One region of the Streptomyces sp. NPDC006463 genome, then DNA from elsewhere that is predicted to be linked to it. Evidence: riboswitches for the same ligand, from Rfam matches in the RefSeq annotation. Region 1 holds a riboswitch; the other holds the start of a gene.
What was found. Region 1 has a riboswitch for cobalamin ahead of ACFYOB_RS30990 (energy-coupling factor ABC transporter permease). Riboswitches for the same ligand answer to the same signal wherever they lie in the genome.
Positions count from the first base shown of each region.

Region 2: another riboswitch for cobalamin. It lies ahead of ACFYOB_RS33810 (ribonucleoside-diphosphate reductase subunit alpha); the one in region 1 lies ahead of ACFYOB_RS30990 (energy-coupling factor ABC transporter permease).

Region 1 covers NZ_JBIAHP010000021.1:64,427-71,756, forward strand. The annotation lists gene cbiQ (cobalt ECF transporter T component CbiQ) at 1-474, opposite strand, end outside; gene ACFYOB_RS30985 (energy-coupling factor ABC transporter substrate-binding protein) at 478-819, opposite strand; gene ACFYOB_RS30990 (energy-coupling factor ABC transporter permease) at 819-1,514, opposite strand; cobalamin riboswitch at 1,544-1,762, opposite strand; gene ACFYOB_RS30995 (flavodoxin family protein) at 1,930-2,646, shown strand; gene ACFYOB_RS31000 (hypothetical protein) at 2,815-3,639, shown strand; gene ACFYOB_RS31005 (DUF2252 domain-containing protein) at 3,650-4,990, opposite strand; gene ACFYOB_RS31010 (amphi-Trp domain-containing protein) at 5,054-5,308, opposite strand; gene ACFYOB_RS31015 (diacylglycerol/lipid kinase family protein) at 5,378-6,721, opposite strand; gene ACFYOB_RS31020 (carboxymuconolactone decarboxylase family protein) at 6,738-7,064, opposite strand; gene ACFYOB_RS31025 (hypothetical protein) at 7,226-7,330, opposite strand, start outside.
Region 2 covers NZ_JBIAHP010000025.1:73,552-80,881, reverse strand. The annotation lists gene ACFYOB_RS33815 (ribonucleotide-diphosphate reductase subunit beta) at 1-261, opposite strand, end outside; gene ACFYOB_RS33810 (ribonucleoside-diphosphate reductase subunit alpha) at 261-2,654, opposite strand; cobalamin riboswitch at 2,794-2,925, opposite strand; gene ACFYOB_RS33805 (GNAT family N-acetyltransferase) at 2,970-3,467, opposite strand; gene ACFYOB_RS33800 (YbdD/YjiX family protein) at 3,607-3,825, opposite strand; gene ACFYOB_RS33795 (carbon starvation CstA family protein) at 3,822-6,044, opposite strand; gene ACFYOB_RS33790 (GntR family transcriptional regulator) at 6,149-6,913, opposite strand; gene ACFYOB_RS33785 (extracellular solute-binding protein) at 7,206-7,330, shown strand, end outside.

The DNA.
Region 1 (7,330 bases):
GGAGTCCAGCAGCAGGAACCCGATCCGGTACATGACCAGGGCCACGTCCACCACCGGAGCCGGCACCCCCGCCCGGACCAGCCGCGGCAGCACGTCCGAGACCGGGGTGGTGAACGCGAACAGCAGCACACCGAGCGAGGCCGCCGAGGTGCGCAGCAGCAGCTCCGCGGCGTGCCGGGGGCCGTCCGGGGCCAGCGAGACGAACCCGCCGGGCCCGCCGACGGCGAACAGCAGCGGCAGCGCCCCCGTGACGCAGAAGCCGAGCGGGATCCGGAAGGCCCGCCACAGCTGCCGCCCGGCCACCCCGGCGGGGCCGAGGAGCACGGCGAGGGTGGCCGCGGCGACCAGCGGACCGCCGGGCCACGGCGGCAGGCACACCGCGGTGACCGTCAGCCCGATCCCCAGCAGGGCCTTCTCCAGCGGGTGGCGATGGCGCCAGCGGCTGCTGTGCGCCGCCGCGTCGATCGGCAGCACCGGCTACGACTCCGTGGCGGACGCGGACGCGGACGCGGCGGCCGCTGCCGCCGCACCCTGGCGGCGCCCCTTGCGGACGCCGAAGTAGTACGCGAGCACGCCCGCCCCCAGCGCCGCCTGGAGGGCGAACAGCGCCGACTCGATCTCCGCGGACGGGGGTTCGTACAGCGGCGAGAACCAGGGCTCGTAGTCCGGCTTCAGCTCGGTGATCGCCGCCTCCGCCTGCCCGTCGGCGCCGCTGAACGGTTCCTCCTTGCCCTCGCCCAGGCCCAGCGCGAGCGGGAGCACGGCCAGCGCCGCCACCAGGAGCAGCAGCAGGGTGTTGATCTTCGCGTTCCTGGTCATCAGGCCGACGCCTCCTGCTTCGTCCCGGATCCGGTGAGCTTCGCGACGCCGAGCCGGACCAGGTCCGACTTGCTGGACTGCATCAGCAGCCGCATCACGAGTACCGTCAGCAGCCCCTCGCTGACCGCGAGCGGGATCTGGGTGAGCGCGAAGATGCCGGCGAACTTCTCCAGCGCGCCCAGGAATCCGGTGCCCTCGTCGGGGAAGGCCAGCGCCAGCTGGACGGAGGTCACGCAGTAGGTGACCAGGTCGGCGAAGAAGGCGCCGAAGAACACGGTCACCATCAGCGGCAGGCCCGCCTTCCGCAGCAGCCGGTAGACGCCGTAGCCCGCCCAGGGTCCGGCGATCGCCATGGAGAACACGTTGGCGCCGAGGGTGGTGAGCCCGCCGTGCGCCAGCAGCAGCGCCTGGAAGAGCAGGGTGATCGTGCCGAGCACCGCCATGATCGGCGGCCGGAAGAGGATGGCCCCGAGTCCGGTACCGGTCGGGTGGGAGCAACTGCCCGTCACGGAAGGGATCTTCAGGGCGGACAGGACGAACGTGAACGCTCCGGATGCTCCGAGCAGCAGCGTGCTCTCCGGATTGGCCTTCACCTCGCGGGTGAGGGCGCGTACTCCGTGTACGACAAAGGGAGCGGACGCGGCGCCCCAGGCGACCGCGTGCAACGGGGGCAGAAACCCCTCGGCTATATGCATGAGTGGGGAAGACCTCTCCAGCACCTCGTGGATGGACAGCGCGCCCCGGCCGGTCTCCTGGCTCACGGGTACTGATGCCCGGACTCCGCCTTCCCGGGGCCGTGCGGTTTCCCGCGCGGGCCCAGTGGCTTCCGTAGGAGTGGAGCCGGACTTCCCGATCACAGTGGCGAGGGCCGCACCGGTTTCGCACCGGTTTCCCGAACACCAAGGCCCATTGACCCTAGTCGGCCGCGCGGAGAGGTGACAAACCGCTCCGAACACCACCAGGCGGTGCCCGGAGTACGGCAGGTGGCCCAGCCCGCCGGGCGCACGGGGGAGCGGCCTGGTGAAGTGGAGGGCGCAGTGCGGTACACGTTCCCCCACCAGGGCGGTACGCGAGCCCTGCTCGCTCCTGCCGCGTGAAGGAGACAGAACGATGGCGGAGGCGGGAGAGACGTACGGGGACCTGCGGGCCCTGGTGATCAACTGCACGCTCAAGCGGTCGCCGGAACGCAGCCACACGGAGGGTCTGATCGACCTCAGCCGCGGCATCATGGAACGCCAGGGCGTCCAGGTCGAGGTCGTGCGGGCGGTGGACCTCGACATCGCCACGGGTGTGTGGCCGGACATGACCGAGCACGGCTGGGAGACGGACGAGTGGCCGGTCGTCTACAGCAAGGTGATGGGCGCCGACATGCTGACGCTGGCCGGGCCGGTGTGGCTGGGTGACAACTCCTCGGTCATGAAGCAGGTCGTCGAACGTCTCTACGCGTGTTCTTCGATCCTGAACGAGGCCGGCCAGTACGCCTACTACGGCCGCGTGGGCGGGTGTCTGATCACGGGCAACGAGGACGGTGCGAAGCACTGCGCGATGAACGTGCTGTACAGCCTGCAGCACCTCGGGTACGTGATCCCGCCGCAGGCGGACGCGGGCTGGGTGGGGGAGGCCGGCCCCGGTCCCTCGTACCTCGACCCCGGTTCGGGCGGTCCCCAGAACGACTTCACCAACCGCAACACCACCTTCATGACCTGGAACATGCTCCACATGGCGAGGATGCTGAAGGACGCCGGCGGCATCCCCGCCCACGGCAATCAGCGCTCGGAGTGGGACGCGGGGTGCCGCTTCGACTTCGAGAACCCCGAGCACAGGTGAGGGACGGTCCGGCAGGCACCCGGGCACGTACCTCCGGGATCCACGGAGGGGAGGGCGGCTCAGATCGACCGCGAGCGATTCATGAGAACGCTGACGTTCTGGCTGCGTCCGGCATTCGCGCTTCGCGTGGTGAACCGATTCCAGAGAATCGCGGGGTTCGATCGCTCGATGGCGCTGGCTTCCAGCATGCTGACCACGATGGTCTCCCTCGCGATCCTCTGCGGTGCCGTTCTGGCCGGCATCGGTGACAAGGACGTCGCCGACCGGATCATCGAACGGTACGGCCTCACGGGGGCCGGAGCCGATGCGGTGCGGCAGATCTTCTCCTCGGCCGCCGACACGAGCGTCGGCGTCCTCGGGGCCCTGTTCCTGCTGATCTCCACGCTGAGCTTCGCGCGGGCGGTGCAGCGGTTGTTCGAGCAGACGTGGCAGCTGAGGCCCCTGAGCGTGCGCAACACAGTGAACGACGCGAAGTGGGCCCTCGTCTTCGTGCTCTACGTGCCGCTGAGCGGCTGGCTCGTCGCCGTCACCGGCCGCGGACACCTCACGCTGGCGGTGAGCCTGCTCGAAGCGTTGCTGACCGGGCTCTTCCTCATCTGGGGCGGCTGGATCCTCTCGGCGAAAAGGATCGCCTGGCGTGATCTCCTGCCGTTCGGAGTCGTCGCGTCCGTCTCGACGGCGATCTATTTCGTGGCCGCGGAGCTCTATCTGCCGCGCCTGTTCAACTCCTACGCCGACCGCTACGGCGCGGTGGGCGTGGTCTTCGCGATGCTCTCGTCGTTCTTCGCCATCGTGCTGGTCGTGGTGGGGTCGGCGGCGCTCGGCCGGGAGGTGCACGACGAACTCCGCCGGATCCGCCGGGGCGAGCGGCCGCCCGATGACGAGATCCGCCGCGAATGGGACAACGTGGTCGGCCAGATGAGAGAGCGGTGGCACACCACTCGGGGGAAGATCACCCGCTTCCGGCCGGCCAGGAAGCCGAAACGGCCCTGAGCCTTCCCGTTCAGACGTCGGGGGTGGCGACGATGTGGCCGGCGGAGACGGCAGCGGTGAGTGCGGCGTGATCGGAGACGGTCTGGTCGGCGTAGGTGAGTGCGAAGTCGGCGACGGCCCGGTCGAAGGTGTCGCCCTTGCCGAGGTAGCCGGCGATGGCGATGCGGTCGCCGGAGCGGGCGTGGGCGCGGGCCAGGGCGACCCCGCACAGTCCGGCGTAGTCGCGGAGCGCGGACGGGCTCATGGTCTCGACCACCGCCGATCCCTTCATGTCGCGCAGCTGGCGGCAGTAGAAGTGGCGCCCTTCCGGTCCGGTCGTCCAGCCGAGGAAGATGTCGCCGGTGGCCTGCATCAGCCGCTGCCCCGCGACCACCCGGTGGCCGTGATGATCATGACTGTCGGCCGGCAGGTGTGCCTCCAGTACCGACGGCACGGCCTCCTTGAACTGGAGGAAGAGCGGGTCCTGCTCGTCGCGGCCGGTCAGCAGGGCGATGTAGCAGCGCGTGCCCACGCTTCCCACGCCGACGACCTTCCGGGCCGCATCGACGAACCGGTAGCGGTCCAGGAGGAGGCGGCGCTCCTCGGGGAGGGTGCTGCGGTACTTCCTGAAGATCTTGTCGACGGCCTGTGTAGCGCGTCGGCCGGCGGCCTCCAGCAGAGGGGGGTCGTCGATGATGTGCCGACGTCCGTCCCGGATCTCGGTGAGCTTGTCGAGCGCCTGCAGGCTGGTGCGTCTGCGGGCGCGCTCCAGGTTCGCCTCGGCCCGTCCCCGGAGCTTTCGCTCGCGGATCAGGGGGAGTACCTCGTAGGGGTCGATCCGCTGGTACCAGACGGCGAGTTCGCCCTGCTCGGCCAGCTGCAGCATGGTGCGCCGGTACGCCTCGGCCGCGGTGAGAGCGGCTCGCCGCGCGCGTCCGTCACCTTGCCCCCGGTCGCGGGCGGCCACGGCGACACTGGCGGCGAGCCGTTTGACGTCCCATTCGAACGGGCCGGCCAAGGTCTCGTCGAAGTCGTTGAGGTCGAACAGCAAGGCCCGTTCGGGTGAGGCGAAGACGCCGAAGTTCATCAGGTGCGCGTCACCGCAGAGCTGGACGGTCAGACCGGTGTTCGGTACGGCGGCCAGGTCCGCGGCCATGACGGCGGCCGCGCCGCGCAGGAAGGTGAACGGGGAGACCGCCATCCGTCCGTAGCGGATCGGCAGCAGCTCGACCACCCGGTCGGCGGCCTGCCGCTGCAGCACCCGCAGGGGATCGGGCCGGTCCGCGGCAGGGGCCCACCGGCCGTGCGAGGCCCGGCTGACCTGCTTGCGGACCGCGCGCCCGATCCCGGCCCGATCGGCTGGACTGGTCATGGTCTGCTCCTTGTCGCTCCGCACCCTGACCGAACGGCGGGGACGGCGGATAGCGGGCGAGGCCTATTCCTCTTCCTTCGTCGCGGCTGCTTGCAGGGTCGGCCACTTCAGTTCGATCTCCAGCTCGATCTCCCCGTCGCCGACCTCGACCTCGATTTCGGTGCGCAGTTCGTCGGGGATCCGCAGGGTCAGCGTTCCGGGCCCGAGGTCCAGTTCCGCCTTGCCGCCGCGCCTGAGGGCGTCCGCGAGAGCGGAGAGCTGGTCGGCGGCCTCAAGGCGGGTCAGCGAACGCTTCTGCTCGAATTCGAGGTCCTTCACGGCTGACTCCAACCTGGCGGGAACGGCAGACACGGCCAATTGTGACGTCATGTGCCAGAACGGGCATCTTCATGCCCGCGCCGCCGGGCGGGCGAAGGCCAGTGCGACGACTTCGCGCCAGTCGGGGGGCGGAGGGGGCGTGCGGGACCCGGGCCGGTCCTTGGGTACCAGGACTCGCAGGGCGCCCGGACGGACGGTGCAGGTGACGGGGGTGGGCAGGGACAGGGCCTCCCCGTCCACGGCGACCGCGATGCGGTCGCCGTCCGAGGTGACGACGATCCTGCGGGAGGTCAGTACGTGCAGACCTGCCGCACGGGCGCCTCTGACGGCGATGTCCGCCGCCTGGGCCGCATTGCCCACCCGAATCCCGATGACACCCAGCGACCCCCGGTCCAGCCGGGGCCTGCGGCCGGCCGCGGACATGGGATCGGGGGTGGAGTACGGGTTGTTGCTGACCAGGAGGGCCTGCTGGGACTCCAGCTTAGTGTCGTCCGTCTGGGCGTCGAGCGGGCGGCCGGAGTATCCGAGCAGGAGGTCCGGCAGCGCGTCCAGGATCGAGCCCGCCTTGGCGTCGCGGTATTCCGGGCGTTGCACGACCTGTGCGTAGACGCCGAACGAGGCCGTGTTGACGAAGGCGCGGCCGCCCACGACGCCCAGGTCGATCCGGAGTTCCTCCCCGTCGGTCAGCGCGGCCAGGCAGCGGGACGGGTCCTCCCGGTCCAGGCCGAGGTCCATGGCGAAGTGGTTCCTGGTGCCCGCGGAGATCGCCAGGAACGGCAGGCCGTGCTCGGCGGCCACCTCGGCCACCCGGGCCTGGGTGCCGTCGCCGCCCGCCACCCCCAGCAGGTCCGCGCCCTCGGAGACCGCCCGGCGGGCGATCGCCGCCAGGTCCGTCTCGCCCTCGCCGCCCAGCAGCACGACCCGGGCGCCCAGCGCCTCGGCCTTCTCGACCAGACCGAAGCGGCCGACCTTGCCGCCGCCGGACTTCGGGTTCATGATCAGCACCGGATGCCGGGGGAGGGCGCACGGGACCGCACGCATGCCTTCGGGTTGCCGCGCGCGCAGCAGCGCCCACCGTGAGCACGCCACGGCGGCCGCCCACAGTGCGATCGCGGCCAGCAGGGTGGGCCACAGGCCCTCCCGGGTGTACAGCACCAGGACGGCCACGGGCGCGGCCACCGCGACCAGCGTCCCGGCCGCCCGCACCGCCCCGCGATGGGACAGCGCCCACCAGGTACCCATCGCCGTGAGTGCCGAACAGGCCACCCCGGCGGCGAGGATGACCAGACCGCCGAACCCGCTCGCCACCACCAGCGACACCGCCGCACCCAGCGCGCAGACCAAGGCCAGGCGCGCCGACGCGCGTGCGCGCGCCGGCGTGCCGGAACCGGGCGACAGGGACACCGTCCTCACCCGCCGCGGATGGTGCTCAGGATTGGGATTGGGATTCGGCTTCGGCCACGGCGATGGCGATCCCCAGAGCCTCCGTGATGTGGGTGGCCGCGGACATGACGCGGGCGGTGCCCACGATCGGCGCGATGGCCACCAGGACGTCCTGGAGCTTCTGTGCGTCCACGCCGGATTCCATGGCGGGGCCGGCGTGGGCGACGTAGGACATCGCGGGCGCGTCCATGGCGACGAGCGCGGCGATGCGGGTGAGGATGAGGGTGTCCGCGGACAGGCCGCACCGCTCGAGCGAGTCGAGCGTCATGGCGGCGAGGGTGTCGAGGACAGGAGTTTCGGACGCAGACGTCATGCGGTTCATCTCCTGACGGGATCGGGGGCTGACGCCGTCAGTGGAGGGGAACCGGGTTCTCCTGCGGCGTATCCCTGTCCATCGACCTTAGGAACATTTCGGACCGTACGCATCCCGGCGGCGGCGGCGCGGTGCGCGCCGCCGCCCGGGCAAGCCGCGGTTCAGCACTGGTTCTGGTGCGCGATGTCCACGACGAACCGCTCCGGCGAGTGCAGGGAGAAGGTGCGGTAGTAGGGGACCGTGTCGAAGGCGGCGCCGAAGGTCAC
Region 2 (7,330 bases), on a different contig from region 1:
CTTGTAGAGCGTCAGCACCAGGTTGTTGGAGACGATCGAGTCGCCGGTCGCGAAGAACGCGACCAGCCGGCCGATCATGTGCTGCTCGGCGGGCGTCAGCTTCGCCAGGTCCGCGACGTCCGAGTGGAGGTCGACCTCCTCGACGGTCCAGGTGTTCTTGATCGCGTCGCGGTAGCGCTCGTAGAAGTCCGGGTAGCGCATGGGGCGGAGCGTGAGCTCGAAGCCCGGGTCCAGGAGGTTCTTGTGGTCGGTGGAGCTCATTACTGGCAGGCCTCGCAGGACTCGGGGTTCTCAAGGGAGCAGGCCAGGGCGTCGGCGTCGACGGCCTGCGGGAGCGGGGTGGCGGCGGCCGGGACGGCGGAACCGGACGCGGCGCGGGCGATCTTCGTCGCCGGGCGGGAACGCAGGTAGTACGTGGTCTTCAGACCCTGCTTCCAGGCGTACGCGTACATCGAGCTGAGCTTGCCGATGGTGGGCGTCTCCAGGAACAGGTTCAGCGACTGCGACTGGTCGAGGAACGGCGTACGGGCCGCCGCCATGTCGATCAGACCGCGCTGCGGGATCTCCCACGCCGTGCGGTACAGCTCGCGCACCTCGGCCGGGATCCAGCCGAAGCCCTGCACCGAGCCGCTGGACTCGCGCAGCGCCTCGCGGGTCTGGGCGTCCCACACGCCGAGCTGCTTCAGCTCGTCCACCAGGTAGGCGTTGACCTGGAGGAACTCGCCGCTCAGCGTCTCGCGCTTGAAGAGGTTGGAGACCTGCGGCTCGATGCACTCGTACACACCCGCGATCGAGGCGATCGTCGCGGTCGGGGCGATGGCCAGGAGCAGCGAGTTGCGCATGCCGGTCTGGGCGATACGCGCGCGCAGCGCGTCCCAGCGCTCCGGCCAGTTCAGCTCGACGGCGGAGCCGTAGTGATCGGGGTGCAGGACGCCGCGGGCGGTGCGGGTCTTGTCCCAGGCGGGCAGCGGGCCGCTGCGCTCGGCGAGGTCGCAGGAGGCCTCGTACGCGGCTAGCATGATCCGCTCGGAGAGCTTGGTGGACAGGGCCTTCGCCTCGGGGGAGTCGAAGGGCATCCGCAGCTTGAAGAAGACGTCCTGGAGGCCCATCGCACCCAGACCCACCGGGCGCCAGCGGGCATTGGAGCGGCCGGCCTGCTCGGTCGGGTAGAAGTTGATGTCCACCACGCGGTCGAGGAAGGTCACGGCGGTGCGGACGGTCTCGTCCAGCCGCTCCCAGTCGATCTCCCCGTCCACGACGAAGGCGCCCATGTTGACCGAGCCGAGGTTGCAGACGGCCGTCTCGCCGTCGTTGGTGACCTCGATGATCTCGGTGCACAGGTTCGAGGAGTGGACGACCGAGCCCGGCTCGGCGGTCTGGTTCGCCGTGCGGTTGGAGGCGTCCTTGAAGGTCATCCAGCCCTGGCCGGTCTGCGCGAGGGTGCGCATCATCCGGCCGTACAGGTCGCGGGCGGGCATGGTCTTGCGGGCCAGGCCCGACTCCTCGGCCTTGCGGTAGGCGGCGTCGAACTCGTCGCCCCACAGGTCCACCAGCTCGGGTACGTCGGCCGGCGAGAACAGCGACCAGTCGGCGTCGGCGTTCACGCGGCGCATGAACTCGTCCGGCACCCAGTGGGCGAGGTTCAGGTTGTGCGTACGGCGCTGGTCCTCACCGGTGTTGTCGCGGAGCTCCAGGAACTCCTCGATGTCCGCGTGCCAGGTCTCCAGGTAGACGGCGGCGGCGCCCTTGCGGCGGCCGCCCTGGTTCACGGCGGCGACGGAGGCGTCGAGGGTCTTCAGGAACGGCACGATGCCGTTGGAGTGGCCGTTGGTGCCGCGGATCAGCGAACCGCGGGCGCGGATGCGGGAGTACGACAGACCGATGCCGCCGGCGTGCTTGGAGAGGCGCGCGACCTGGTGGTAGCGGTCGTAGATCGAGTCGAGCTCGTCCAGCGGGGAGTCCAGCAGGTAGCAGGAGGACATCTGCGGGTGCCGGGTGCCGGAGTTGAAGAGCGTGGGGGAGGAGGGCAGGTAGTCGAGGCGGCTCATCAGCCGGTACAGCGAGGCCACTTCCTCGACGGCGCGCATGCTCTCGTCCTCCGCGAGGCCACAGGCCACGCGCAGCATGAAGAACTGCGGGGTCTCCACGACCTGGCGGGTGATCGGGTGGCGCAGCAGGTAGCGGCTGTGCAGGGTGCGCAGGCCGAAGAAGCCGAAGCGGTCGTCGGCGCCCTCGATGAGGGCGTGCTCCACCAGCGCGTCGAGGCGGCTCGCGTGGATGCGTACGAACTCGGCCGTGCGGTCGGCGATGAGCCCCTCGCGGTGCCCGACCGCGACCGACTCGGAGAAGGAGGTGGCGCCCTGGCCGGCGGCCTCGTCACGGACGGCGAGCGTCAGCAGCCGCGCGGCGAGGCGGGAGTAGGCCGGGTCCTCGGAGATGAGCCCCGCGGCGGCCTCGGTGGCCAGGGCGCGCAGTTCGGCCTCGTCGGCGGCGGAGCTGCGGCCGCGCAGCGCGGCGGCGGCGACCCGGCCCGGGTCCGTGTCGGGGAGGTCCGCCGTCAGTTCGGTGAGGGTACGCAGCAGCGTGGCCCCCGGGCCCTCGGTGTTGTCGCCAGAAGTGGACTCGGCGCGCGGTGCGGAAGGCGCGATGGTCACGGCGGGAGCTCTCCCTCGCTCGGCCCGGTCATCGGCGGGGCGGGGCGAGCGGGCGCATGCGGGCGTGCGGGAACGCGTAGGCCGCATGGCGTCCACCGGCCCAACCGCGAGACCCGGACGTATCGGCACCCGGTTCGGTCGAGCCGGGCGCGCTGTCGGCAGGTCCTCGGACTTGCGGATGCACTGATCGGTGCACTTCATACCGTTGCGGGACAGTTCCGGATTCGCACCGGATTCCCCTGCGGCGACAGCAGGCATGAGCATACATGTGGGGGCGGCCGGATGCGGCAGCCCCTACATGTTGTGTCGGCGTGGCTACAGCTTCAACCGATAAGTGAGCAACTCCAGGTCTTTGACGGGTGACCAGTCCCGCTCGGGAGTGCGTACGAAGCCCAGTCGCGCGTAGATCCGGTGGGCGCCGGCCATGGAGTGCTGGGTGGAGAGCACGAGCCCTGTCACGCCCTCGGTGGCCCGGGCCCGTTCGACGCACGCCCGCACCAGGGCCTCGCCGACGCCCTGGCCGCGAGCGTCGTGGGCCACGGCGAGCATCCGGAACTCGGCCTCGTCCGGACCGGCGATGTCGGCGAGCGGGCTGCCGGGCGGGGCGAATGTCACTCCGCCCAGGACCCGTCCGTCCCGTTCGGCGACGAGCACTTCGGCCTCGGCGGCCCGGCCGGCCACGTCGCGCAGCACGTGCAGGTATCCGTCGTCCTCGCCGAAGTCCAGGTGTCCGTCGGCGAGGTAGGCCCGGGCGGTGATCTCGCCGAGTTCCGCGTAGTCGTCCGGTACGGCTGTTCTGATCACGATGTCCATGCGGCCGAGTGTGCAGGAAGGGCGTCGAGCTACCCGACCCCGTCGGTATCACCCTGCAGACCGAGCCCCTCAAGGACTGGGTGCGCTGAGCACGTGGAAGGGGCCCCCGGTCACGACCGGGGGCCCCTTCACGCACCGCTCAGCAGCAGCGGAAGCCCTCGCGGGGGTCCGCCTCGCGCGCGTCCGTACGGGCCCGCTCGAACTCCCGGCGGCTCAGGACCTGCGCGTCCGGGTCGTGGGAGCGGGCGTGGGCCACGTACCGGTCGTACGCCGCCTCCCCCGAGAACTCCCGTACGTAGAACCGGGCCCGCGCCAGCACGTCGCGCAGGCTCGTACGGCCGCTCGTGGAGCCGCTCATGAGGACAGGGGCTCGTTGGCCCGGCCGCCGCCCGAGTCGAGGCCGGCCAGGGCGAGCTCCGCCCTCTCCTCGGCGGTCGGGATCAGGCCGGCCGGAGCGATGATCTTCGACTCGGTCCACGGGACCTCCGAGAGCTTCACGGACTCCGGGCTGCTGACGGCCTTGAAGCAGGTCCGGGCCGCGTCCGCCAGCACGATGAGGATGAGGATCGCGAACAGGGCCGACAGGGCGCCGTCCACCGTGGCGTTGGTGACCACGGTGTGCATGTCGTCCATGTTCTTGGCGGGCGGCAGGACCTTGCCCGCGTCGATCCCGGCCTGGTACTTGTCCCGCTGCGCGAAGAAGCCGACCTTCACGTCCTCGGAGAAGATCTTCTGGTAGCTCGCGGTGAGCGTGACCGCCACGTCCCACGCCAGCGGAACACCCGTCACCCAGGCCCACTTCAGCCGGCCGGACTTGACCAGCAGGGTGGTGCAGACGGCCAGGGCGACCGCCGCGAGCAGCTGGTTCGCGATCCCGAACAGCGGGAAGAGCTGGTTGATGCCGCCCAGCGGGTCCTTGATGCCGACCCAGAGGAAGTAGCCCCAGCCGAGGACGACGATGGCGCTCGCCAGCCAGACGCCCGGCTTCCAGCTGACGTCCTTGAAGGGCTTGTGCACGTTGCCGAGGGTGTCCTGGAGCATGAACCGGCCGACGCGGGTGCCCGCGTCGAGCGTGGTCAGGATGAACAGCGCCTCGAACATGATGGCGAAGTGGTACCAGAAGGCCTTCATCCCGGCGCCGCCGAGGACGGCCGAGAAGATCTCCGACATTCCGAGTGCGAAGGTCGGCGCGCCGCCCGTACGGGAGAGCAGGGTGGCCTCCTCCACGTCCTTCGCGGCCTGGGCGAGGGCGTCCGGGGAGATGGCGAAGCCGAAGTTGGTCACCGCCGCCGAGGCGGTCTCGACCGTGGTGCCGATGACTCCGCCGGGGGAGTTCACGGCGAAGAACAGACCGGGCTCGATGATGCAGGCCGCGATGATCGCCATGACCGCGACGAACGACTCGGTGAGCATCGCGCCGTAGCCGATGACCCGGACCTGGGTCTCCTTCTGGATCATCTTCGGCGTGGTGCCCGAGGCGACCAGGGAGTGGAAGCCGGACAGGGCCCCGCACGCGATGGTGATGAAGACGAAGGGGAACATCGAGCCGGCGAAGACCGGGCCGTCGCCGCGGGCCGCGAAGTCGGTGACCGCGGGCATCTTCAGCGTCGGCATCGCGATCACCACGCCCACCGCGAGCAGCGCGATCGTGCCGATCTTCATGAAGGTGGAGAGGTAGTCGCGGGGCGCGAGGAGCATCCACACCGGCAGCACCGACGCGACGAAGCCGTACACGACCATCCAGATGACCAGCGTCTCCTTCTCCAGCGTGAAGGTGGAGGCGAAGGAGGACTCGGCGACCCAGCCGCCCGCGACGATGGCGAGCAGCAGCAGCGCGACGCCGATGACGGAGATCTCGGTGACCCGGCCCGGGCGCAGCACGCGCAGGTAGAAGCCCATGAAGAGGGCGATGGGGATGGTCATGCCGATGGAGAAGACGCCCCACGGGGAGTGCGCCAGCGCGTTGACGATGACGAGTGCGAGCACCGCCAGCAGGATGATCATGATGGCGAACACGGCGACGAGGGCGGCGGCTCCGCCCACGGGGCCGATCTCGTCCCGGGCCATCTGGCCGAGCGAGCGCCCGTCGCGCCGGGTGGAGAAGAACAGCGTGACCATGTCCTGGACCGCGCCCGCGAAGATGACGCCCGCGACGATCCAGATGGTGCCCGGCAGATAGCCCATCTGGGCGGCGAGCACGGGGCCGACGAGCGGGCCGGCGCCGGCGACGGCCGCGAAGTGGTGGCCGAAGAGCACCCGCCGGTCGGTGGGGTGGAAGTCGACACCGTTGTCGAGGCGTTCGGCGGGGGTGGCCCGCGTCTTGTCCACCTTCAGCACGCGGTGCGCGATGAACCGGGAGTAGAAGCGGTAGCCGATCGCGTACGAGCCCAGGGCGGCGGCGAGCAGCCAGGCGGCCGAGACCTCCTCGCCGCGCGAGAGCGCGAGCACGGCCCAGCCGAGGGCGCCGATGAGGCCGACGAGCACCCACACGGCGATGGACTTCGGCGAAGGCGAGCCCGGAGTGCCGCCTGGACTCGCCGCGGCCCGTTCTGTACCAGTAGTTTGCGGTTCGGCCATGGCTCTCGTCCCCTCGTCGATCACTGCCCAAGCGCAGGGAATCTACGGGGGATTGCCCGGAGAACGTAAGACCCCGTCCGTATTCCGGTATAAGGGCCCGGGTGCTAGACGGCGGGTCGCTTGAGCCTGGCCACGAACTTGTAGCGGTCGCCCCGGTACACCGACCGCACCCATTCGACCGGCTCGCCGTCCGCGTCCAGGGAGTGCCGGGAGAGCATCAGCATCGGCAGCCCGACGTCGGTGCCGAGCAGGCCCGCCTCGCGCGGGGTGGCCAGCGAGGTCTCGATCGTCTCCTCGGCCTCCGCGAGGTGGACGTCGTACACCTCGGCGAGAGCGGTGTAGAGGGAGGTGTACTTGGCGAGCGAACGGCGCAGGGCGGGGAATCGCTTGGCCGAGAGGTGGGTGGTCTCGATGGCCATCGGCTCACCGCTGGCCAGCCGCAGGCGCTCGATGCGCAGGACCCGTCCGCCGGTGTTGATCTTGAGCAGTCCGGCGAGTGTGTCGTCGGCGGTCACGTAGCCGATGTCGAGGAGCTGGGAGGTCGGTTCCAGCCCCTGGGCGCGCATGTCCTCCGTGTACGAGGTCAGTTGGAGGGCCTGTGAGACCTTGGGCTTTGCGACGAATGTCCCCTTGCCCTGGATCCGTTCCAGCCGCCCCTCGACGACGAGCTCCTGGAGGGCCTGGCGGACGGTGGTCCGCGAGGTGTCGAATTCGGCCGCGAGCGTGCGCTCCGGCGGCACCGGCGTGCCGGGCGGCAGTGTTTCGGTCATGTCGAGCAAGTGCCGCTTGAGTCGGTAGTACTTGGGAACGCGCGCCGTGCGGGTGGCCGCCCCGCCTTCCGGCTCCGTGGTCGCCCCTTCGGTGGCCATCGCCGCCCGCCTTCCCGACTCCAGTTTCGCTGCCGTCACCGGCTCCTCCGATATGTGCGGTCACATCGTGACACGAGTGGGGGGACAGGCCTTCTCTCTCCCCAGGTGTCGGTCCGGTAACGGACCGAGCACCCGCTCATTAGACCCTTGACACCCCTAAAGGTCTAGGCCAAGCTCCAGCTACTGGTCTACACCAATATGGATCAGATCCCGGCCCCACGGGCAGTACTTGGTACGTACGTCACCGCGGCGGGCGAGGGAAGTTGCAGGCAGCATCCCTGAGGAGGGTGGCGTGAAGCGCAAGCTCATCGCGGCGGTCGGAGTCGCGGGCATGATGGCCGCAGTCGCGGCGTGCGGCAACGGCGGCGACGACAAGGGCAAGACCGACGCGGGTGGCGCCAAAGAGATCACCGTCTG